3 regions of the Tardiphaga sp. 841_E9_N1_2 genome follow, and region 1 is predicted to be linked to each of the others. Evidence: riboswitches for the same ligand, from Rfam matches in the RefSeq annotation. Region 1 holds a riboswitch; each other region holds the start of a gene.
What was found. A riboswitch is a leader RNA that binds a small molecule or an ion and turns the genes downstream of it on or off. The one in region 1 is predicted to bind cobalamin.
Positions count from the first base shown of each region.

Region 2: linked by a shared signal. The riboswitch ahead of AB8A50_RS22410 (TonB-dependent receptor) and the one ahead of AB8A50_RS13080 (DUF1636 family protein) in region 1 are both predicted to bind cobalamin.
Region 3: linked by a shared signal. The riboswitch ahead of metE (5-methyltetrahydropteroyltriglutamate--homocysteine S-methyltransferase) and the one ahead of AB8A50_RS13080 (DUF1636 family protein) in region 1 are both predicted to bind cobalamin.

Region 1 covers NZ_JBPWQC010000001.1:2,702,694-2,710,774, forward strand. Annotated here, with positions in the region: gene cobN (cobaltochelatase subunit CobN) at 1-1,212, opposite strand, end outside; gene cobW (cobalamin biosynthesis protein CobW) at 1,228-2,241, opposite strand; gene cobU (bifunctional adenosylcobinamide kinase/adenosylcobinamide-phosphate guanylyltransferase) at 2,242-2,772, opposite strand; gene AB8A50_RS13080 (DUF1636 family protein) at 2,769-3,218, opposite strand; cobalamin riboswitch at 3,328-3,518, opposite strand; gene cobT (nicotinate-nucleotide--dimethylbenzimidazole phosphoribosyltransferase) at 3,618-4,673, shown strand; gene cobS (adenosylcobinamide-GDP ribazoletransferase) at 4,674-5,438, shown strand; gene AB8A50_RS13095 (tyrosine phosphatase family protein) at 5,431-5,943, opposite strand; gene AB8A50_RS13100 (putative bifunctional diguanylate cyclase/phosphodiesterase) at 6,215-8,081, shown strand, end outside.
Region 2 covers NZ_JBPWQC010000001.1:4,653,184-4,661,264, reverse strand. Annotated here, with positions in the region: gene typA (translational GTPase TypA) at 1-1,639, opposite strand, end outside; gene AB8A50_RS22415 (alkaline phosphatase D family protein) at 1,872-3,425, opposite strand; cobalamin riboswitch at 3,569-3,760, shown strand; gene AB8A50_RS22410 (TonB-dependent receptor) at 3,867-6,134, shown strand; gene AB8A50_RS22405 (PepSY domain-containing protein) at 6,137-7,585, shown strand; gene AB8A50_RS22400 (TAXI family TRAP transporter solute-binding subunit) at 7,646-8,081, opposite strand, start outside.
Region 3 covers NZ_JBPWQC010000001.1:1,105,571-1,113,651, reverse strand. Annotated here, with positions in the region: gene yajC (preprotein translocase subunit YajC) at 1-310, opposite strand, end outside; gene AB8A50_RS05225 (ATP-binding protein) at 505-1,488, shown strand; gene metE (5-methyltetrahydropteroyltriglutamate--homocysteine S-methyltransferase) at 1,536-3,911, opposite strand; cobalamin riboswitch at 4,016-4,227, opposite strand; gene AB8A50_RS05215 (peptidoglycan DD-metalloendopeptidase family protein) at 4,396-5,799, opposite strand; gene AB8A50_RS05210 (protein-L-isoaspartate(D-aspartate) O-methyltransferase) at 5,907-6,557, opposite strand; gene AB8A50_RS05205 (response regulator) at 6,849-7,226, shown strand; gene surE (5'/3'-nucleotidase SurE) at 7,254-8,021, opposite strand.

The sequences.
Region 1 (8,081 bases):
GTAGCCGGCTTCGCACATCGCGGCGATCACATCGATCAGGCTCTGCGGCGTATCGAGGCCGACGCCATTGGCGAGACGACCATCGCGATTTGGATAGTTCGCAAGGATCAGCGCGACGCGACGTTCGCACGCCGCAGCGCGGCGCAAGCGCACCCAGGCGCGCGCCAGATCAGCGGTCGCATCAATCCGATCCTGCACCGGCTGCAGTGTCGTCGGCGCGAAGCCGCCGTCACTGGTGCCGCGTTCCTTGAAAGCGATGGCATTGGCGAAGATGCGCCCATCGACTTCCGGCAACACCACATGCATCGCCAGATCGCGCGGCGTCAGGCCGCGAGTAGAGGCTTCCCAGCTGGCGCGTGAAATGCCGGCCTGCGCGACCTGCAGAATCGGACAGCCTGACGCCGACAACACGCCGGCATCGTCATGCGCGGTCGCAGTGGCGAAGGCCGTCGCGTTAATGATGATATCGGGCGGATAGGCCGCAAGCGCGGCGCGCAGGAAAGCCGCGGAGCGCTCATCCTTCAGGCTCGTGACGTAGAGACAGGCCGCATTGAGGCCGCGCGCGTCGAGCGACCGACGCAATGCATCGATTGCCGCAGTATCGCCGCCGGCCACCAGCGCGCGGTAGAAGATCACGATCGCATTCGGCCGGTTATCCCCCGCGGGTTCACCCGGCCAAAAGCCGGCCGAAGGCATCGGCCGCGCAACAGGCGGCTCCTCACCATGGCCGATCAGATGTGCGGCATAGCGCAGTGCCAGCTGCGCGTTGTCGACGCCGCCCTCGCTGCAATAGCGCCACAACGCATGGGTGTCGTCGCTGCTGACCGTGCCGCGCGCGGCCAGCTCGGCATTCCAGTCCATCTCGCCGGGCAGGCAGGCGAACTTGCTACCGCGGCTTAGCGCATCGCTGCGCAGGCTCTCGACGCCATGCGGCCAATAGCTGATACCCCCGAGCATGCGCAGCACCACGATCTTCGCCCTGGCCAGCGTACGCTCGACATAGAGATCGACCGACGCGGGATGACCGAGCGCCAGCATGTTGGTAAACCGCACGCTGGGGAAATCGCCCGGCAGTGTCGCATGCGCCGCATTGAACGCCGCCAGATCGCTATCCGCCGCTGACAGCACGACGATATCGGCGGTGTCCTGCCCGAGATCGCGGGCGACGTCGCCGTCATCAATACTGCCGGAGGTGTCGAGCTTCAGATGCATGCGGGTGAACCTGCGTTACCCGGCGAGTGCCTTTCGCACGGCGTCGCCGTCGAATCCCTTGAGGCCGATGACTACGAGGTGCTCGGCCTGCGCCACATCCGGCCGGGCGAAGGCGAGATCGACGCGGGCGCCGACGGCCTGCACGACGATCGGAGCGGATTTATCGGCGATGCGGGCATGGCCTTTCACGCGCAGCACGCCGTCGAGGCCAAGCGCGTCGCTGATGCGCGCACGCATCGCGTCGATGCTGGCCGCAGCGGCGGGTTTGACGACGATGCTGTCGAAATCGTCATGGTCGTGTTCTTCTTCCTCGCCGTGATGACCGACGCGGGCAGCCATGTCATCCTCGGCCGCGGCGTTAAGGCCGATCAGCACCGACGGCGCGAGATCGCCCTTGGAGCGCACGATGCTCACACCCGGACGCAGCACGGCCTTGAGCTTGGCTTCGATCTCGGCGAGCTTTTCCGGGGTGACGAGATCGCTCTTCGAGAGAACCACAAGGTCGGCGCAAGCGAGCTGGTCCTCGAACACTTCCTCGATCGGATCGTCGTGCCCGATACCCTCGTCCCTGGCGCGTTGCTCGGCAACGGCATCCTCATCGAGTGTGACGCGGCCCTCGGACAGCGCCAGCGCATCGACAATGGTGACGACGCCATCGACGGTGGCGCGGGTCTTCACCGCCGGCCAGGCAAAGGCCTTCAACAGCGGCTGCGGCAGCGCGAGGCCGGAGGTCTCGATGACGATGGCGTCGAGCGGGCGTTCACGGGACAGCAGCTTATCCATGGTCGGCACGAAATCGTCAGCGACCGTGCAGCAGATGCAGCCATTGGTGAGTTCTACGATATCGCCGGGCGCACAGGCCTTTGCCGCGCATTCCTCGACCAGACCGCCATCGAAACCGGCATCGCCGAACTCATTGACGATCACGGCGATGCGGCGGCCATCGGCCTGGGTCAGCAGCGAGCGCAGCAGCGTGGTCTTGCCGGCGCCGAGAAATCCGGTGAGGACGGTGACGGGAACGCGGGACATTCAATTCTCCTGGGAACGCTTGAGCCAGAGCGGAAGCCCGGCGGCAACGAAAGCAACATTCGGCACGGCGGCCGCGATGATCTGGTTGAGGCGGCCCTGCGCATCGCGAAACGCGCGGCCGAGCGGTGTCTCCGGCACGAGGCCGAGGCCAACTTCGTTGGACACGAACACGATCGGATAGCGCGAGACATCGAGGAAGCGCACGAGGCGCTTCGCTTCAATCTCTGGATCGCGCTCGGCCAACATCAGGTTCGACAGCCACAGTGTCAGGCAATCCACCAGCACGACGCGCCCGACCGTCGCCTCGCGCGTCAGCGCATCGACCAGCGCCAGCGGCTCTTCCACGGTGATCCAGCCTTCGCCGCGCTGCTTGCGATGCTGCGCGATGCGGGCATGCATCTCGTCGTCACCGGCCGTTGCAGTCGCAAGATAGACTTTGGTCAGGCCGATGCCATCGACCAGCTTTTCGGCGAAGGACGACTTGCCCGAGCGCGCACCACCCAGCACCAACGTGGTAGAGGTCGCGGTCATTTCGGCGCACGCCCATCTTCAGGCGACCAACGCATCGGCGGCACACGCGCGACCATGCCCTTGCGCAGCACCTCGGCGCGCTCGCGCCATGGCACCAGGCCGTAGTCGGCCTTCTGATAGGACTCCACGAAAGACACCAGCGCCGCGCTGCCGCTATCGGTCTGCAGATCGCCGAACAGGAACGTGTAGCCATCAGGGCTCGTCACCGCGACGGTTGCTGGCCGCTTGCAGACGCTGAGACACTGCACCGGACGCACCATCACGGCGGCATCGCCATCGCCGAGCGCGGCCTTCACCGCATCGAACATGTCCGGCCCGACGATCGTGCCAGTTTCGGCGGCCTTGCAGCTGATGCACACGCTCACGACAACGGGACCAGCCGGCACGGGGCGCGGCGGTTCGACCGAAATTTGTTCGCCAGAGATATCGGCGCTGTCGTGATCCATCACATGCTCAGTTCATGCCCTCGCGGGCCTACGAGCTTTGTTGGATCGCGCCGACAGCATGGCCGTCGGTTCGCTCCCGTCCGGTGCACCCCGCCCCGACGACGCCTCCAAAGCACAGTTCGTGATGGCAGGTCTCCTGGCTTGCGAGTCACAGCCTGTTGCCGCCTTCCCAAGAATTCTGAAGAATTCCCAGTGGCACCGGCGCGGGCTCGTCGCTTACAGTTGCGGGGGCAGCGCCGGCCTCAAACCGGCTTCCCTATTCACCTTCCACGCGGAAGGACCATCGTAAAAGACGCTATCTGCCAGGTGCGCCGGGGTCAACCGCGCCGACGGACTGTCGCCCGGACCTGTTGACCTTGCAGGTCGTCTTGCGTCAGTTAGGCCGCGAAAAGGAACCCTATGTCCGCCTATTCCCAGCCCTTGTGGCAGCCGCCCGCCATTGCGCCTGTTGACCCGCAGATCGCGGCAGGAATCCGCGCCGCCATCGACGGCAAGGCCAAGCCGCTGGGATCGCTCGGACGAATCGAGGAGCTGGCATTGCAACTCGGCATGATCCGGCATCCAGGCGAACCGCGCGGTGACAATGCCGTGCTGCTGGTCTTCGCCGGAGATCACGGACTCGTAGCCGAAGGCGTGTCGCAATATCCGTCGGCGGTCACGGTCGCGATGGTGATGACCTATCTGGCCGGCCGCGCCACGGCCAATGCTTTCGCCGCGGCCAATGACATCGGTGTGCGCGTGATCGACATCGGCGTCGCTGCGGAACTGCCCGTCCATCCGAAGCTGATCGACGCCAAGGTTCGCATGGGCACAGCCAACGCTGCGCGCGAACCCGCGATGACGGCAGAGCAAGCGGCGGATGCGCTGACGCGCGGCTTCAGAATCGCCGTCGGTGAGATCAAGGCCGGCGCAGACATCATCGCGCTCGGCGAGATGGGAATTGGCAACACGGCCTCCTCGGCACTGGTGGTTCATCGACTCGCACCGGCACCCCTGGATGATTGTATCGGCGTTGGCGCCGGGCAGGATGATGCCGGCATGGCGCGCAAGCGCGCGGCGATCACGAAGGCGGCAGCGCGCAGCGACGCAACTGCGCCACTGGATGTGCTGGCCCAATTCGGCGGATTGGAAATCGCAGGCATGGCCGGAGCGATCCTCGGCGCAGCTTCGCAACGGCGGCCGGTGATCATCGACGGCTTCATCTCCAGCGCCGCGGCACTGCTCGCCGTTCGTCTGTGCCCGGCTGCACGCGGCTACTGCGTCTTCGCACATCGTTCGGCTGAACGCGGCCACGACATGGTGCTCAATGCGCTCGATGCCCAGCCGCTACTCGATCTCGGCTTGCGGCTCGGTGAAGGCACCGGCGCGCTGCTTGCGGTGCCGCTGGTCCGTGCTGCCGCGCGCATGCTGACCGACGTTGCGAGCCTCGACGACGTGCTGGCCGGAAAGATCTAGATGAGGCTGGATCCGCATCTTTTGAATGCGATCCGTTTCCTGACGGTGCTGCCGGTACCGGCAACTGGCGACGCGCAGGATGCTGACTGGCTTGCGCGTGCAATGAAGTATTTTCCGATGGTCGGCGCCGGCATCGGTGCTGCATCCGCAATCGTGTTTCTCGTTGCCGGCGAATTCTGGTCACCGCTGATTTCCGCCCTGCTGGCAATCACGGCAAGCATCGCTCTGACCAGCGCGCTGCATGAAGACGGCCTTGCCGATACGGCCGACAGTTTCGGCGGAGGCTGGACCGTCGAGAAGCGCCTCGCGATCATGAAGGACAGCCGCATCGGCACTTACGGGGCGCTGGCACTCGGCCTCGGCGTGGCGCTGCGCATCGCGGCGCTCGCCATATTGCCGCTGTGGGCAGGTGCGGCAGCGCTGATCGCCGTCCACGCCGCAGCGCGCGCCATGCCGGCCTTCGTGATGAACCGCCTGCCCTATAGCGGCGATACCAGTGCGATGAAGGTCACTTACGCCGAGGCGCCCGTGCGATTTAAGGAATCGTTGTTTGCACTTGGTGTGGTTGTGCTTGCAGCAATCCCGCTTGCGCTCGTCTCGGTCGCATCGCTTTTTGCGGGTCTTCTGCTCGGCGCAGCGCTCGCCGCACTGCTCGCACTCTGGTCGCGTCGCCTGATCGGTGGTTACACCGGCGACGTGCTCGGTGCCGTCGAGCAACTCTTCGAGATCGGATTTCTTCTCGGCGTTGCGGTCCTGATCAGATAGGCCAGTTCAACGGCAATCGATAAGGCTCACCTTCAAAAGCGTCCGCACCGCGGCCGATGCGTGCGATGGCTTCGACCATGCGGCCGTCGCGACCAAGCTGTTCGTCGGCCAATTGCACCATCAATTTGTTCGGCGTCACATAAGGCGAACGTTTGCGTAGTTCATCTGCAATCGCCGTCTCATAGCCAGGATTGCGATCGCAGGCGATGGCGTAAGCGGCGGCGCTGGAACGGCTGATACCGGCCCAGCAGTGAATGAGCATCGGGCGGTCAGCGATGCTGCCGCGGCCGAATTGAAGAATGGCATCCACGACGTCGGCATCGGGCGCGATCAGGTCCGGCGTTGCTTCGACGATATCGTGAAAGGTCAGCTCCACATGCCGCTCACGCGCCAACCCGCTCCAGTCGCGCTCGCTCGCGGCGGGCGACAGAAGGGTCAGCAGATCGAAGGACGGCAGTGAGTTTGCCACAGCAGCAAGGCCTCCGAGCGAGCTCACATAGATCATTCGAACACCCTGCTCGCTGTTGTCATGTTCTTCCTCTCACCCACGGCGAATGGACCTTCTTCAACCTCATGCCGCTGCGATGTCGCTGACGCAAGGTCGGTTTCTTAATACCACCCCCGACCTTTTCGCACCTGCACCATCGCAAACAGAAGAAAATACACCAATCAGAACAATTGGTTACTCGCTCGAACTTTAGACAACCGAGGCAGGCCAATCTTAAAGAAGTTGCGATAGGTATCTAACTTACCAGTGCAGAGTCCAGGACGGTACGATGCTGAACTACTTCGAAATGGCGGCATCACAAATCGGAACGATCTTCCGCGTGCCGCGCGAAAACCCCGAACTGGTGGAAGCGAAACTCGCTGCCTTCACCCGTCAGGTGCCGATGATGTATGCGCTGGTGGTCGTCAACACGACGGCACTTGCGATCACCTTTTATGGTACTGCGCCACATCTGCTTACCGTCTATCTCCCTGCTGCATTCGATGCAATCTGTGTGATCCGGATACTGAGCTGGCTGAGAGCGCGGAACACCACGCTGTCACTCAATCAGGCCGTCGAGAAGCTCACCGGCTCGATCATCTTTGCAGGCATTCTCGGCGTCGCGTTCACTGCCTGGAGCCTCAGCCTGTTTCCCTATGGCGACGCCTATAGCAAAAGCCACGTTGCGTTCTTTATGGCCGTCACATCGATCGGCTGCGGTTTCTGCCTCATGCATCTGCGCGCGGCAGCGCTGATCGTAATGGCGCTGGTTGTCGTGCCTTTCGCGTTCTTTTTCGGCTCCAGCGACAATGTCGTCTTCGTCTCCATCGCCTTCAACTTCGTCGTGGTTATCGGGGCCGTTCTCTTCATGCTGCTCGGCAATTACTCCGACTTCGAGAAGCGGGTGAATTCGGAGAAGGCGCTGCGTATCAAGCAGGCTGAACTGCAGGTGCTGAGCGACAAGAATTTCCGGAATTCGAATATCGACAGCCTCACCGGTCTCCCCAATCGCCGGAACTTCTTTGCCGAGCTCGAGCGCGGCATTGTCAACACTGAGCACAGTAGCGGCGGCCTGCTGCTCGGTATCCTGGATCTTGACGGCTTCAAGCCGATCAACGACATCCATGGGCACCACACGGGTGATCGCTTGCTGGTCGAAGTCGCAGACAGACTGCGTGCACATCTCGCCCCTCACGTGTTTCTGGGCAGACTGGGCGGCGACGAATTCGTCATGTTCAGCGACCAATTGCTCGACCCGGACGCGATTGTTGAGGCGGAAGAGAGCATCGAGAACCTGTTCGACATCCCGTTCGAGATTGATAACATTACAGTTAGCATCAGCTGCTCGATCGGATATGCGGAATTTCCGGACACAGCCAGGACCGCGCAGGATTTGTTCGAGCGCGCCGATTACGCGCTGTTCTTTGCCAAGCAGCACAAGCGTGGCAAGGCCGTTCGGTTTTCTGCAGAACACGAAGCCGATATCCGCGAGGCCTCCTCTGTGAGTCGGGCCCTGGCCAGTGCCGACCTCGAACGGGAATTGTGGATCGCCTACCAGCCGATCATCGACGCAGAAACACAACAGCCCGCGAGCTTCGAAGCCCTGGCACGCTGGAAGAGCCCGGAGCTCGGCAATGTTCCACCGATGAGCTTCATTGTCGCCGCCGAGCGCTCAGGCATGATCGGCCAGTTGACCCCGTTGCTGCTGCGCAAGGCCCTTGAAGGTGCAGCGACATGGCCGGAGCATGTCCGGATTTCGTTCAACCTCTCTGCGGTCGACGTCGCCTCTCCCCTGTCGATCCTCAAGATCATTGCTGTTGTCCAGCAAAGCAAAGTGAAGGCCAGCCGTATCGACTTCGAGATTACCGAGACGGCCGTGATGGGGAATCTCGCACAGGCGACCGAAGCGCTGAATGCCCTGAAGGCCCTGGGCGCCCGCATCTCGCTGGACGATTTCGGCACCGGCTATTCGAGCCTAAGCTGCATCCGCGAATTGCCGCTGGACAAGGTCAAGATCGATCGCAGCTTCATCAGCAAGATCGAGACGGATTCTGCTGCGCGCCTGATCCTGCGCACCATGCTCGGACTGTGCAACGGCCTCGGTCACGACTGCATCGTCGAAGGCGTCGAGAGCGACGAACAGGTCGACTTCCTGC
Region 2 (8,081 bases), 2.0 Mb from region 1:
TGCGGATGTTGGAGAGCTGCTTGCCCTTGAGAACGTTGAGTTCGAGATCGTTCTCGCGGGTGTGCTCGCCGATGATCATGCCCTTGTAGACCTTCCAGCCGGGCTCGATCATCATCGGGCCGCGATCTTCCAGCTTGAACATGGCATAGGCCACCGCTTCACCCTGGTCGTTGGAGATCAGCACGCCATTACGGCGGCCGGCGATCTCGCCCTTGTAGGGCAGGTAGTCGTGGAACAGGCGGTTCATGATCGCGGTACCCTTGGTATCGGTCATGAGTTCGCCCTGATAGCCGATCAGGCCGCGGGTCGGCGCGTAGAACACCAGACGCAGGCGGTTGCCGCCCGACGGACGCATCTCGATCATCTCGGCCTTGCGTTCGCTCATCTTCTGAACGACCACGCCGGAGAATTCCTCATCCACGTCGATGACGACTTCTTCGACCGGCTCCAGCGTGTTGCCGTTCTCGTCCTTGGTGAGAACCACGCGTGGACGCGACACCGACAGTTCGAAGCCTTCGCGGCGCATGTTCTCGATCAGGATCGCGAGCTGCAATTCGCCGCGGCCCGACACTTCCATCGCGTCACGGTCGGCGGATTCGACGACCTTGAGCGCGACATTGCCTTCGGCTTCGCGCAGCAGGCGGTCGCGGATCAGGCGGCTGGTGACCTTGTCGCCTTCGGTGCCGGCGAGCGGCGAGTTGTTGACGATGAAAGACATCGACACGGTCGGCGGATCGATCGGCTGCGCCTGGATTGGAATTTCAACCGACGGATCGCAGAAGGTATCGGCGACAGTGCCCTTCGGCAGGCCGGCGATGGCAACGATGTCGCCGGCTTCGGCGAGTTCCACCGGCTGGCGCTCAAGGCCGCGGAAGGCCAGGATCTTGGTGATACGGCCGGTTTCGACGACCTTGCCGTCACGCGACAGCACCTTGACGGCCTGGTTCGGCTTCACCGAACCAGCCGAGATGCGACCGGTGATGATGCGACCGAGATAGGGGTTGGCTTCCAGGATGGTTCCGAGCATGCGGAACGCACCTTCTTCAACCACCGGCGGCGCGACATGCTTGATGACGAGATCGAACAGCGGCTTCATGCCGACATCATGCGACGCGTCCGGGCTGTCGGCCATCCAGCCGTTGCGGCCCGATCCGTACAGAATCGGGAAATCGAGCTGGTCGTCGGTGGCGTCGAGCGCTGCGAACAGGTCGAACACTTCGTTGACGACTTCGGTGATGCGGGCGTCCTGACGGTCGACCTTGTTGATCGCGACGATCGGCTTGAGGCCGAGCTTCAGCGCCTTGCCGACCACGAACTTGGTCTGCGGCATCGGGCCTTCAGCGGCGTCGACGAGCACAATCACGCCATCGACCATCGACAGGATGCGTTCGACTTCGCCGCCGAAGTCAGCGTGGCCCGGGGTGTCGACGATGTTGATCTGGACTTCATCCCACAGCACCGAGGTGCACTTGGCGAGAATGGTGATGCCGCGCTCTTTTTCGATGTCGTTCGAATCCATCGCGCGTTCCTGGACGCGCTGATTGTCGCGATACGTGCCCGACTGCTGCAGCAGCTTGTCCACGAGAGTGGTTTTGCCGTGGTCAACGTGGGCGATGATAGCAATGTTGCGAAGGTTCATAGGTCTTCTTCTGGTTACGGTCTGGGTGCCCTTGAGCGGGTTCAACAAGACATGCTCGACAACAAAAGGCTTATGCCTTGCGCTCGAGCGCGTTCGATAACTGCCTCGTCTGAAAACGCGCTGGGGCAATCCCTCCAAAAGCAAACCCGGCCAGAAGGGGCCGGGTACTCGGACGCGTTGCGGCGCAATATAGGGGGAAATCGCCGAAAAACAATGCGAATCTGCCAAATGGTTAGCCCAATTTCGGGTCCAGAACCGTGGCCCAAAGGGCCATATCGGCCCGATCCCGCAGGGTAACGGTCATTTGGCCGCTTTGGCCGTCGATTTTGACGTGACCGAAGAACTGCATGCCGGCCGACGGGGGCAAATTCTGCTTATCGGGCCCCGGCGCCTTCACGAAACGGACCTCGGGACCGAAGGTATTGTCGAGCGCCGCCGGGCCGAAGGTTCCGGCGTGGAACGGCCCGGAGACGAACTCCCAGAACGGCTCGAAATCCTGAAACTGGGCCTTCTTCGGATTGTAGTAATGCGCCGCCGTGTAATGCACGTCGGCGGTCAGCCAGACCGTGTTGCGGATACCGGCCGATTTGATGAAGCGCAGGATATCGGCAATTTCCAGCTCGCGGCCCCGCACTGGCCCGTCGCCCTGCGCAATGGCCTCAGACCCGGTTTTGTCGGCAGCGTTGTCATAGACGACGAGGCCGATCGGCATATCCGAGGCGATGACCTTCCAGGTCGCCTTCGAGGCCATCAATGCGCGCTTCAGCCAGGCCATCTGCTCCGGGCCGATGAAATACGCATCGGGACCATAGCTCTCCTGCAGGTTCGGGCCGTTGGGCCCGCGATAGCTGCGCTCGTCCAGCATGAAGACATCGAGATGCGGGCCGTAATTGAGCGTGCGATAGACGCGGCCAGGCTCGTTCGGATTGACCGAGATCGGATACATCTCGTGAAAGGCACGCGCACCGCGCGCCGCCAGCAGCGTGATGTCGCGCTCCTTGTAAGACGACGGCAACTGCTTCGAGAGCGACCAGTTGTTGGTGACTTCATGATCGTCCCACTGGCCGAAGATCGGCACCTGCGCATTGAATGCGCGGACATTGTCGTCGAGTAGATTGTATTTGTGCGCGGCACGGAATTCATCGAGCGTCTCGGCGACCTTCGCCTTTTCCGGCACCGTGATGGTGTTTTTCCAGATCGTGCCATCCGGCAATTTTGCTTCGGGCAGGATCGGCCCATCGGCGTAAATCGTGTCGCCGGAATGGATCAGGAAATCCGGATTGTGCTTGCGCATGGTGGCGAAGGTGACCATGCCGCCGTCCTCGGCATTGATGCCCCAACCCTGCCCGGCGACATCGCCGCCCCAAACAAAGGACACATCGCGGCGATCCGCTGGCGCGGTGCGGAAGCGACCGATGACCGGCTCGCCGACGATGTCGGTATGCGACAGATCGCGGAATTTGACGCGGTAGAAGATGTCCTGCCCGGCCGGCAGATTATCGAGCAGCAGCTTCGCCGTGAAATCGCTCTCGGGCAGCGCCGTGATAGCCGGCAACATGCGCGCATTGCTGAAGGATTCAGTCGTGGCGACTTCCACCATCATCTGCGCCGGCCGATCCGCGCGCGACCAGATCATGCCGCTGCTCGTCCCGACATCGCCGGACTGCACGCCATGCGACACGACCGGACGATCCGCCGCGCGGCTGAGGTAAGGCATCGCCAGGAAGCTGGCGCCTGCTGCGGCTGAGTGCGCGAGGAAGCGACGACGGGATAAACGTAGTGCCATGGCGAACTCCTGATCCTGGCTCTGGCACCAGTGGCTCTAGGCAGATCGCTTGACGCTGCGATGACAGGTGATGCGCAATATCAACACCCGCCAAAGCAAGCTGCGAATGACTGGCAGCTTGATTGACACATTTGGAAATTTCACCTTAACGTGAACGTGACGGTTCCCTTCGGGGATCAAAAGGGAATGCGGTGAGGGGGATCCCCCGATTCCGCGGCTGCCCCCGCAACTGTAAGCGGCGAGCCCGCGCCAAGAGCCACTGGGTGTTCACCTGGGAAGGCGGCGACAGGCATTGACCCGCGAGCCAGGAGACCTGCCGCCAGTCGTGGTCACACGCGAGCACATTGGGCGGGGTGTCCTGGTGGAAGTCACACTGCCTGTTTGAAAGCGGCGGGGCGACTTGGTTTGCGGTGACGTGCCACGTAACCGCGAGTCCTGTTCATGACCTCCGTTTCTCCCGTCGCATTGAAGCGACATACTCCCTTTCTTTATTCTGTTGCTCTCTCCTGCTTGTTGTGTCCGAGCGAAAGCTGGTCGCAAACCTCACAGTCGAGCCAGACGCTCGATCCTGTTGTCGTTCAGCCGTCAGCGACGCCTCAGCGCGCACGCCGCGCCACGAACGGCAATGCATCGCGCGCTACGCGCCCGCGGCAGCAGCGCAATGTCGCCGCCAATACCGGCGCGCCGGTCGCCACGCCGACAGGCCCCGTCTTCGCAGCGCCGACGCTCAACCTCACCGGCACGACATCGACGGGGAGCCGCCTCGGCCTGACGCGCCTGCAGACGCCGGCCAGCGTCGAGGTGATCTCGGCGGAAACCATGGCCGAGCGCGGCCAGCAGAACGTGGTCGATGCCGTCACGCAGAATGCCACCGGCTTTACGGCCATCGGTGAACCCGGCAATGGCGGCATCGCTTTCAGCACCCGCGGCTTCGCCGGCAGCGGCTCTGTCACGTCGCTCTATGACGGCACGCGCCTCTATGTCGGCTCCGGCACGGTGAACTTCCCCTTCGACACCTGGACCGCCGAGAAGATCGAAGTGCTGCGCGGCCCCGCCTCCGTCATGTATGGCGAAGGCGCCATCGGCGGCGCTATCAACGTGATTTCGAAACTGCCGCTCTGGGTGCCACGCAACCAGGCCGAAATCTCTCTGGACAGCAACATGACGCGCCGCATCGCTCTCGATAGCGGCGGCCCGGTCAGCAAGGACGTCGCCTATCGTATCGCCGTCACCGGCAACGCGTCCGATGGTTGGGTCGATCGCGACAACACCTCGAACATCGCGCTGCACGCCGCCGTGCAGATCAAGCAGACCGAGGACATCACCTGGACGCTCTCCACCGACTATGGCGACCGCCATCCATCAAAATATTTCGGCACGCCGCTGATTAACGGCCAGCTCAATGAGGCGATCCGCTTCAAGAACTACAATGTCAGCGACAGCAACATCCGCTATCAGGACAGTTGGAGCCAGGTGAAGACCGAGTGGCAGGTGGCCGACGGCATCACCCTGCGCAACACGCTCTATTACATGTATGCGAAGCGCCACTGGAAGGAGGTCGAGATCTACGGCTTCAATTCCGGCACCGGCCTGATCGATCGCGGCGATTATCTCGAGATCTTCCACCAGCAGCAGCAGATCGGCGACCGCATGGACGCCACCTTCGAGGGCCATCTGTTCGGCATGGTCAACACCTTCGTGGCGGGCTTCGACGTTAACCGCATCGACTTCAAGCATACCAACAATTCGCCGTTTAGCGGGTCCTCATCGGTCAATCCGTATAATTTCGATCCCGGCCTGTTCAGTAGCCCCGACCCAACTGTTCCGGGCTTCAAGAGCGTCGCCAATCAATACGCGTTCTTCGCAGAGAATCGATTGGCTGTGACTGAGCAGCTGTCGCTAATCGCCGGCGTCCGCCAGGACCAACCGACCGTCGAACGAACCGACTATCGCACCCCCGCCAACAGCTACACCCGGGACTATTCGGCGACCTCGTGGCGCGCCGGCGTCGTCTATACGCCGATTCAGAACCTTGCTTTCTATGGCCAGTATTCGACGGCGGTCGATACCATCGGCGGCTTGATCTCGGCGAGTAACGCCAATGCGAAGTTTGACCTCGCGACCGGCAAACAGGCCGAGATCGGCGTCAAGCAGTCGTTCTGGGGCGGCCGCGGCGAGTGGACGCTCGCTGCCTATGAGATCGTGAAGAACAATCTGCTCGCAGCGGTTCCGGGTAGCGGCGGAGCGGTTCAGCAGGTCGGCCAGCAGTCGTCGCGCGGTGTCGAGGCCTCGATCGGTCTCGTGCTCGAATACGGCTGGCGCATCGATGCCAACACCGCGCTCCTGCGCGCAAAGTATGACGACTTCCTGCAGGCCAGCGGCGTGAATTTTGCCGGCAACGTCCCGATCAATGTCCCGCAGAACGTCTCCAATATCTGGGCAACATGGGGCTTTGCGCCAAACTGGTCGGCCAATGCCGGCGTGCAGATTGTCGGCAAGACCTATGCAGACAACGCGAATACGCTGGAAATGCCGAGCTACACAGTTGTGAATGCCGGCCTGCAATGGAAGCCGGACGTCAACACCACGGTGTCGCTGCGCGTTTACAACCTGTTCGACAAGATCTACGCGACGTCGAGCTACAGCGACAATCAGTGGATGCTCGGCATGCCACGCACCGCTCAACTCGCCGTCAACGTGAAGTTCTGAGCTTGTCACGCAAGCTGACACGCACTCTCCGGCGGTGGCTGTATATCGGCCACCGCTGGGTCGGCATCGTCACATGTCTCTTCTTCGCGATGTGGTTCATCTCCGGCGTGGTGATGATGTATGTCGCGTTTCCCGGCCTCTCCGATAAAGAGCGGCTGGCGGCATTGCCCGATATCGTCTGGGAGAAGGTGGCGCTCTCTCCCGACGAGGCGATGAAGGCTGCCGGTGCCACGCGCTATCCGCGCGAATTGCGATTGAACATGGTTGCCGACGAGCCCGTGTATCGGTTGGCTGGCTGGGACGGCAAACGGCAAACCATCTCCGCCGTCGATGGCCGTACCATCACCGAGATCAACGAACTTCAGGCACTTGCAGTCGCACGGCATCATCCCGCCAGCAAGTTGCCTCAGCTCGAAGAGACCGTCGATCGCGATCAATGGAGTGTCACCGCGCGCTACGATCCGCTGCGGCCATTGTATCTGATTACACTCGGCGACGACGCCGGCACCAAACTCTACGTCTCCTCGCGCTCCGGCGAGATCGCACTCGATACCAACCGTACGGAGCGCGTCTGGAACTGGCTCGGCTCGATCCCGCACTGGATCTATCCGACCGTGTTGCGCAAGGACGGCCCGCTGTGGCGGCTCGTGGTGCTTTGGATCTCCGGCATCTGTTTGATCGTCGGCGTTACCGGAATCTGGATCGGCATTCTGCGCGTTCGTCTGAAGCGACGTTATGCGAACGGCAACATCACGCCCTATCGCGGCTGGATGGCATGGCATCACGTCACCGGACTGATCGCCGGCCTCTTCGTGCTGACCTGGATGTTCTCGGGCTGGCTGTCGCTCGATCCCGGCCGCGTTTTTGCCGACCGCAATACGCCACGTGAGGTATTGCAGCGCTATGCCGGCCACGATGCGCCGACCATCGCTGCAACCATTCGCGCACCGGCGGATAAGCCCGCGGTCGAAGCGCGCTTCGTATGGATCAACGGCATGCCGCTGATGATCGTCGCGAAGCGCGACGGCACGAAGATGGCGATCAATCCGACAAGCGGCGAAATCGCAAGACTGCCGCAAGACCGCCTCTGGAACGCCGCAATAAAACTGCTTCCGGATTCGCACCTCGAACGCCAGATAACCCTCGGAAAATACGACGCTTATTGGTACGCGCACCACAATGACCGCGAATTGCCGGTGTTACGCGCCAAATTCGATGACGACGCGCAAACCTGGTTTCACATCAGCCCGGTCACCGGCGACATTCTCGGCCGCGTCGACTCAAGCCGGCGTACCTATCGCTGGCTGTTCAATGCGCTGCACAGTTTCGATTTTCAGCTGTTGTTGATGTATCGCCCGGCCTGGGACATCGTGGTGTGGCTGCTGTCGATTCTCGGCACCATCGTCTCGGCGAGCGGCGTCGTGATCGGCTGGCGCTATCTCAAGCGCTAAAGCGTTTTCGAGCGAAGTGGTCCCGGTTCGCGTGAAGAAAACGCGTCAAAACGAAAGACTCTAGACCGCGAGCGGCCGCGGCGGCTGACGCAATTGCTCCGGCGGATTCATCGGCTCCGGCGGGATCATGCCGATCAGCGCCTTGCGGTCGGCGACGGCGTTGTGGAATTGCTCGAGCGCAATATTGAAGGCTGTCAGCGTGCCTTCCTCGATGGCACCATGCTCGTAGCAATTCAGCGTATGACGCAGAATATCGTCGGCTTCCGCCTGCATCGTATCGAGCTCTTCGAGGGACTCGCTCTTGCGCGCGGCGGCAATCATGTCGAGCAGACGATCGCGCTCTGACACATTCACGTTGCGCTCGTCCTTCTTCAGATAGCTCGCGAACCAGGCGCCGATCGAGCCCATCGCCGAGAGCCCCATCAGGCTCCACCAGATGTAATCGCTATAGCGATCGAGGAAGGTCTTTTCTTCACCATCCACATAGGCGGCCGCG
Region 3 (8,081 bases), 1.6 Mb from region 1:
CCTTGGTGCGCACGCCCGAGATCATCGTGCGGAGCTGACGTACGCGAACGCCTTCGGCGAGTTCGAACTCAACCTGCTCGTCATCGACCACCTTGGTGACCTTGCCGACCAAACCGCCCGAGGTGACGATGGTGTCGCCGCGGCGGATGTTCTTCACCATCTCGGCGTGGTCCTTCACCTTCTTCTGCTGCGGACGCAGGATCAGGAAATACATGATCACGAAGATCAGCGCGAAAGGCAGCAGCGACATCAGCATGCTGTTGGTGTCGCCGCCGGCTGCAGCCTGGGCAAACGCAGGGGTAATGAACATCGGGAAGTCCTCGTAAACGCTGGGGAATAAACCGGCGACGCGTCGGCGTTCGGCCGGTTTGGGTAAATTCGCGCGGACTATAGCGGCCGGCGTCCCAATTGCAACGCCGGTAAACCCTCTGATTTGTCTGCGATTTGTACCGCTTGCGGATGTGTTCCGGGCTCGATATGGGTGCGCGCCGAGGAAAGTCAAAAATGTCAAAAAAGCCCAATAAAACAAGCAGCCGCCCTGCTAAAAAGGCTCCCGCGACCCGCACGTCAAAGACCGTCCGCACGACCGCGGCAAAACGTCCGCGACCAGCCGCCGCCCCCCTGATCGACGAACGGATCGCACTCGCCCTTGAGGCCATTGCCGCCGGCATGGCCGCCGCAGCGCCGAAGCGCTCCAATGCCGATTCTCTGGCCCAGGCCGACGCCTTCATCTGGCATCCCGACGGCCGTCTGGCCCCAGTCCCCAAAGTCAGCCGGGTCGATATTGGCTTGCTGCAGGGCATCAATCAGCAGGTCGACACCCTGATCGAGAACACCCGGCGCTTCGCCAACGGCCTGCCGGCCAACAACGCGCTGCTCTGGGGGGCGCGCGGCATGGGCAAGTCGTCGCTGGTCAAGGCGGCGCATGCCTCGGTCAATGCCAGCAAGTCCGTCGCCGGCCGCCTCAAGCTGGTCGAGATCCATCGCGAGGATATTGAAAGTCTGCCCGCCCTGATGGAACAGATCCGCGCTTCGGATTTCTATTTCATCGTGTTCTGCGATGATCTTTCTTTCGACGGCAACGATGCGTCCTACAAATCGCTGAAAGCCGTATTGGAAGGCGGCATCGAAGGCCGGCCGGACAACGTGATCCTCTATGCGACCTCGAACCGCCGCCATCTTCTGGCGCGCGAGATGATCGAGAACGAACGCTCGACCGCGATCAATCCCGGCGAAGCCGTCGAAGAGAAGGTGTCGCTGTCGGATCGTTTCGGCCTCTGGCTCGGCTTCCACAAATGCAGCCAGGACGAATATCTCGACATGGTGCGCGGCTATTGCAGCCACTATGGCCTCAAGACCGACGCCGCCGAGCTGGAGCGAGACGCATTGGAATGGTCGACCACCCGTGGCTCGCGCTCAGGTCGCGTGGCCTGGCAGTTCGTGCAGGAGCTCGCTGGCCGTCTCGGCGTGAAGCTGGCCACAAAGTAAAGGCAAATGCCGCCCCGTCATGACAACGGAGCGGCAGTCGATTTGTCCTAGACGAGGCTTCGCAACTCGCGTGCTGCCGCGACCATGTTGACGAGCGCAGGCCGCACCTCATCCCATTTGCGGGTCTTCAGCCCGCAATCGGGATTGATCCAGAGCTGGGAGTCCGCCAGCCGCTGCCGTGCAAGCTTGAGCAGATCGACCATATCGCGCGTTTCAGGCACCCGCGGCGAGTGGATGTCATAGACCCCGGGACCTATCTCGTTCGGGTACTTGTAGGTCCTGAACGCATCGAGCAGTTCCATCTTCGAACGTGACGTTTCGATGGAGATCACATCGGCATCCATGGCACCGATCGCATCGATGATGTCGTTGAACTCCGAGTAGCACATATGCGTATGGATCTGCGTGTCATCCCGCACGCCTGACGAACAGATGCGGAAGCTCTCCACGGCCCAATCGAGATAGGACTTCCATTCCGATTTGCGCAGCGGAAGCCCTTCGCGGAGTGCCGCTTCGTCGATCTGGATCATACCGGCGCCAGCCTTTTCCAGATCGAGCACCTCATCGCTTATCGCGAGCGCGATCTGGCGACAGGCGACTTCGCGGGGAATGTCGTCACGCACGAATGACCAGTTCAGAATCGTGACGGGCCCTGTCAGCATCGCCTTCATCGGCCGCTCGGTGAGCGACTGCGAGTACTGCCACCATTCGACGGTCATGGGATGCGGCCGGGACACGTCGCCGAACAGCACAGGTGGCCGCACGCAGCGGGAACCGTAGGACTGCACCCAGCCATATTTGGTGAAGGCGAAGCCGGCGAGCTGTTCGCCAAAATACTGTACCATGTCGTTGCGCTCGAACTCGCCATGCACCAACACATCGAGACCGATGTTCTCCTGCCAGCGCACTGCCCTCGCCGTTTGGTTCTGCAGGAACGTCTTGTAGGCGGCATCGCTGAGCGTGCCCCTGACATGGGCCCCGCGAGCGTTTCTCACTTCCGCGGTCTGCGGAAACGAGCCGATGGTCGTGGTCGGAAATGCCGGCAGCTTGAAGCGCCGATGCTGCTCGCTCGCGCGCGTGGCAAAATCGCTGCTGCGACGACGCATAGTCGCATCAACAGAAGCGACGCGTTTGGTGACAGCAAGATCGTGGATCTTCGACGATGCGACCCGCGCGGCTGCCGCCGCATCCGACGCAGCGAGCTTTGCGGCGACATCCGCGCGACTACCAGCCAAGGCGGATCCGAGCGCCGCCAGTTCCTCCATTTTCTGGACTGAAAAGGCCAGCCAGCTTCTGACGTCCGGATCGAGCTCGGTCTCAAGGCCGAGATCAATCGGCACATGTAGCAGCGAACAGGACGGCGCCAGCTCGACGCGATCCCGCCCCAGCAGATCGACCATGGGTTCCAACCCATCGAGCAGACTGGACAGATCGGACCGCCATATATTACGTCCATCGATCACGCCGAGCGAGAGGACCATGTCTTTGGGCGCCTTCGCAGCGACTTCATCGAACTGATCCTGCGCGCGGACCAGATCGAGATGAAGCCCGGCGACAGGGAGCGACAGGGCCAGATCGAGGTTGTCGCCAAGTTCGCCAAAGTACGTGTTCAGCATGATCCTGAGCTGCGGGACCGCTTCCGCAAAAGCAGCGTAAGTCCGCTGCAGCGCCTGCCTTGCGGGCGCGTCGAGATCGAGCACCAGACACGGCTCATCCAGTTGCACCCACTCAGCGCCGCTGTCGGCTAATTCCCCGAGCACCTCGACATAGACGGGCAGCAATCGATCGAGCAGCGTCACCGGGTCGAATGACGCATCCATACTCTTGGCCAGTTTGAGATAGGTCACAGGCCCGACTAGCACAGGTCGTGTCTGATAACCCAGCGATCTCGCCTCCTCGTACTCCTTGATCGGCTTGCGCGATGCGAGACTGAAGGTCTGATCCTGCGCCAGTTCAGGCACCATGAAGTGGTAGTTGGTATCAAACCACTTGGTCATCTCCTGTGCTGGTACGCCTTGCGACGAGTCATGCGCATGAGGGCCGTGCGTACAGGCCTCGTCATGCGCGGCGCCTTGTGATCCACGTGCCATGGCAAAATAGGTCGCGAAGGAAACGTCTCCGCCCTTCCAGCCATAGACTTTGGGAATGGCGCCGACCATGACGCTGGTATCGAGCACCTGATCGTAGAATGAGAAGTCGTTCGACGGCATGACCGTGATCCCGAGCGACTTCTGACGTGCCCAGTTTGCGGCACGCAGCCCGACGCCGACGTCGATCAGCGCATTCTCGTCGATTGCACCGGACCAATAGCTTTCCAGCGCCATCTTGAGCTCACGCCGCGGACCGATCCGTGGCGTGCCCAATGTAGCAACAGGAAGTGAAGTAGCTGATTTTGAAGAAGTAGACTTTGACACAGTAGACATGGCTTAACCCCAATGATTGGGGGCAAAAGGCCAAAGTGACACGTCTGGATTCCACGACGGCAGTCGCGGAATCGCAACCGCACCACCGGGACACCCCGCCCGAGGACGTTTATGTTGTCGAGGCAGGTCTCCTGGCTCGCGGGTCAATGCTGCTGTCCGGCCTTCCCAAAACCTTTGCGGGTCTCAGTGACTTTAATGGACAGCGGCTCACCGCTTACAGTTGCGGGGGCAGCTCCGGCCTTGGCTTAACGCCTCACCGGCTTCCCTCTTAGCTTCGGGCAAACCTTCCCGAAGAACCACGACATGTCCACATATGGGCAACATCGCGCGGCAGTCAACCGAGCTTGCGTGCGCAAGCTGCCCACTCGCAGCAGCGCGTTGAAGATTCCGGAGCTGGAGTGGGCCGCAGCCCCGAGATCAAACGCATCAAGCCCAGCACGAGGCCGGGCTTGCTTAAATGCGAACTACACTTCGTGGATTGCGCTTACGCCCCGTTGAGGAACTGCAGCGGATCGACCGGTGACGAGCCCTTGCGGATCTCGAAGTGAAGCTGCGGCGAAGTAACCTCACCGGACTGGCCGGACTTGCCGATCACCTGACCGCGCTTGATGGTCTCGCCACGCTTCACCATCAGCTCACTCGCATGGGCATATGCGGTGACGTAGCCGTTGGAGTGACGAACGAGGACCAGATTGCCGTAACCCTTCAGCTCGTTGCCGGAATAGGCAACGACGCCATCTTCGGCAGCCTTGATCGGCGTGCCTTCCGGCACGGCGACGTTGATGCCGTCGTTGGACTTGCCATTGGTCTTGGCGCCGTAGCCTGTGACCACGCGGCCGCGCACCGGCCAACGGAACGTCGGCAAAGCGCCGGTTGCGTCAGCGGCTTTAGTCGGCGATTCCGGCGCGATTTCTTCAGGCGTCGTCGTGGCACTTGCCAGACGGGCCTTCTGTGCGGGCTCGGCAGAAGCAACACGGGCCACGGCAGCGGACGTGACCGCGCCAGCCGGAGCAGCCGTCACGGCTGCGACGGGCGCAGCGAGCGGCGCTGCTGCAGGAGCTGCATTGGCCGTACGCGCGCCGGGTACCGTGATCTTGGAGCCAAGCTTCAATTGGGCAGTCGGCGCCAGACCATTGGCGCGCGCGAGTTCGGCGACCGGCACGTTGTTCCGGCGCGAGATGCTCATCAGCGTATCGCCGCGATTGACGAAATGCGTGGTGGACGCGCCGACGGCAGGTTTGCTCGGAGCAGCAGCAACGGCCGGAGTTGCCGCGGCGCCCTGACGCGGAATGATCAGCGACTGACCGGGCGACAGCGCGCGCGGCCCCTTGTAGCCATTGGCCTGCAGGATCGCGGCCGACGAGACGTTGTAGCGCTTCGCCAGACCATCGAGCGTATCGCTGGTGCCGACGATGATCGAGGTGCCGCCATCACGGGCAAGGCCGTTGGTCGCTGCAACCGAGCGCGGCGCCGTGGAGCCGGTGGTTTCGATCGGCGTACGTGCGGGCGGCGGCGTATACATACCGTTGCCGCCCCCGCTGACGGGAGCAGCTGATGCAACCGGACGGGCTGTCGGATAGGACTGCGGCGCCGAGATCGGCGGCGGCAAAGGCTGGGATTGATACTGCGGCTGCGGATTATAGGCCGGACGCTGATATTGTGGCAGTTCCTGGCGCTCGACCGGCGCGCGCGGTGCGCGCTGCGGTACCGAGCCGGTGGTTTCACCTTGCCAGCCAAAGCCACGGGACTGACCTGAGTCAAAATTTGGATTCTGAGATAGCCGTGTCTGCATGTCGGCGCTGCAGCCGGCAAAACCGATAGACATCAGCGCCAGCACCGCGACCTGCGGAGCGCGGCGCGAGTAAAGCAACTCGACAACGCTGGACATTGGTTACTCACTCATACGCAACAAACAACTGAATTGAGTAAACACCGTCTCCGTTACCAAGCCTTTAACCTTGCGACCAACACGTGACAGCCGTTCACGAACTTTTTTCAGAGTTCGCGCGCGATGCCCGGAAGTGCTGGCACAAAACGCACGTCCACGAGGTCCTTTCGCTCCAATCCATCCCCGGTTTTGCGGATCCGGACCAGGGTCTGGACGCCATTGTGAGGACCAACCGGCGCAAGCAGAATACCCCCCTCCTCAAGCCGATCGGTCAGCGCCACTGGCACCTCCTCCACGGCGGCGGTCACGACGATCCGGTCAAACGATCCCAAATTGGCAGCCGGATTGAGGCCATCGCCGAGCATGACCTCGATATTGTGGAGGCCGAGTGCCTCCAACCGGGTCCGGGCGGCATCGGCCAGCGTGCGATAACGCTCAATGCTGAGCACGTCCCGGACGAGCTTCGACAGGATCGCGGCCTGGTAGCCCGATCCCGTGCCGACCTCGAGCACACGGTGACCAGCATTCAATTGCAGCTGTTCGGTCATATAGGCCACCACGAAGGGCTGGCTGATGGTCTGACCGCAGGCAATGGCCAAGGCCGTATCCCGCCAGGCGTGGGCGCGATCGTTCGGCTCGACGAAGCGATCACGCGGAATATCCTCCATTGCGCGCAGCACCAGCCGATCGCTGATCCCACGGCGCCGCAGACCAAGCTGAAACGTCATCTGTTCGGGCGGCTGTCCGACGGTAATCATGGAAATGCCTCACGCAGCACAGGTTAGAAACACTCTCGATCTAGCAAAGATAGATTGATGTATTTCTGCGATCGGAACCGAGATAGCCTAACGACAACTTTTATTGTTCCGCACGCGGAACCAGCAACATACCAGCCTGTTATGGGCGGGGCGCTGAAATCCTGATCTTGCTCTATCTGGTACCGAACACGCGACTGCGTCTTTGGGTCACGAAAATGGCAATGCGTCGAGATTGCGTTCAACCCGGGAATTTGCGATTTTGTTCAGAGGATTGGGGCAAGGAAACCGGCCATGACTGCAACGAACCCGCCGGGCGGCTCCGTCTTCCTGGTCGAAGACGAGGTCATGATCCGCATGATGGTCGCCGATATGCTCGAGGAACTCGGCTACAGCGTGGCCGCCGAAGCCGGTGACATCAACGAAGCGATCAAACTGGCTGGGTCTGCCAAGTTCGACATTGCGATCCTCGACGTCAACGTCAACGGCAAGGTGATTTCGCCGGTCGCGGAAGTGATCGCATCGCGCAACCGCCCGTTCATCTTCGCGACTGGCTACGGCGCGCAAGGCCTGCCGGAAGAATTTCGTGACCGCCCGACGCTGCAGAAGCCGTTCCAGATGGAAACGCTGGCGCAGGTGCTGTCAACGACGCTCAAGGGCGTCGCGGTCTAGGCGAGCCCACTCGCCTATTTCGAACTCTCAGCCAAGCGCCTTGGTCAGCGCTTCGGAGAATACATCATCCGTGCGATCGAGACGCAGCGGCGTGACCGAGACATAGCGCGCAGCAAGGGCTGCGAGATCGGTGCCCTCCAGCGGGGCTTCCGCGGCGACGATGCGCTCGAAACCGATCCAGAAATACGGATTGTTGCGGCCATCGCGCCGCTCATCGACGCGCAGAAAGCCCTGATTGCGCTTGCCCTGCCGGGTGACGACGACACCTTTCACCTCGTCGGCCGCGCAGGCCGGGAAGTTGACGTTGATGACGGTGTTCTTCGGCACGCTCGCTTTGATGACCTTGCGCAGCACGTCAGGTCCGAATTTCAGCGCGGTCTCCCATTGCGGATTGTGACGCGTTTCCATCGAGAATTCCTGGCTTAACGCCACCGACGGAATGCCGAGAATGGTGCCCTCGAGCGCGCCGGCGATAGTACCGGAATAGACCACGTCCTCGGCGACGTTGCGGCCCTTGTTGACGCCGGACAATACGAGATCCGGCTGCTTGTCCTTCAGGATATGACGCGCGCCCATGATGACACAGTCGGTCGGCGTGCCACGCACGGCATAGTGCCGGGGGCCGACTTCGCGCAGCCGCAACGGATCGTTCAGCGACAATGAATGCGACACACCGGACTGATCGAGTTCGGGCGCCACCACCCAGACGTCATCCGACAATTCCTTGGCGATCTGCTCGATGATCTTCAGGCCAGGGGCGTGAATGCCGTCGTCATTGGTGCAGAGAATGCGCATTCGTGAGGTGCCTTTTCGATCGGGAGGGCCGCTGGCCGGCATCGATTCTTGCCAGCATGT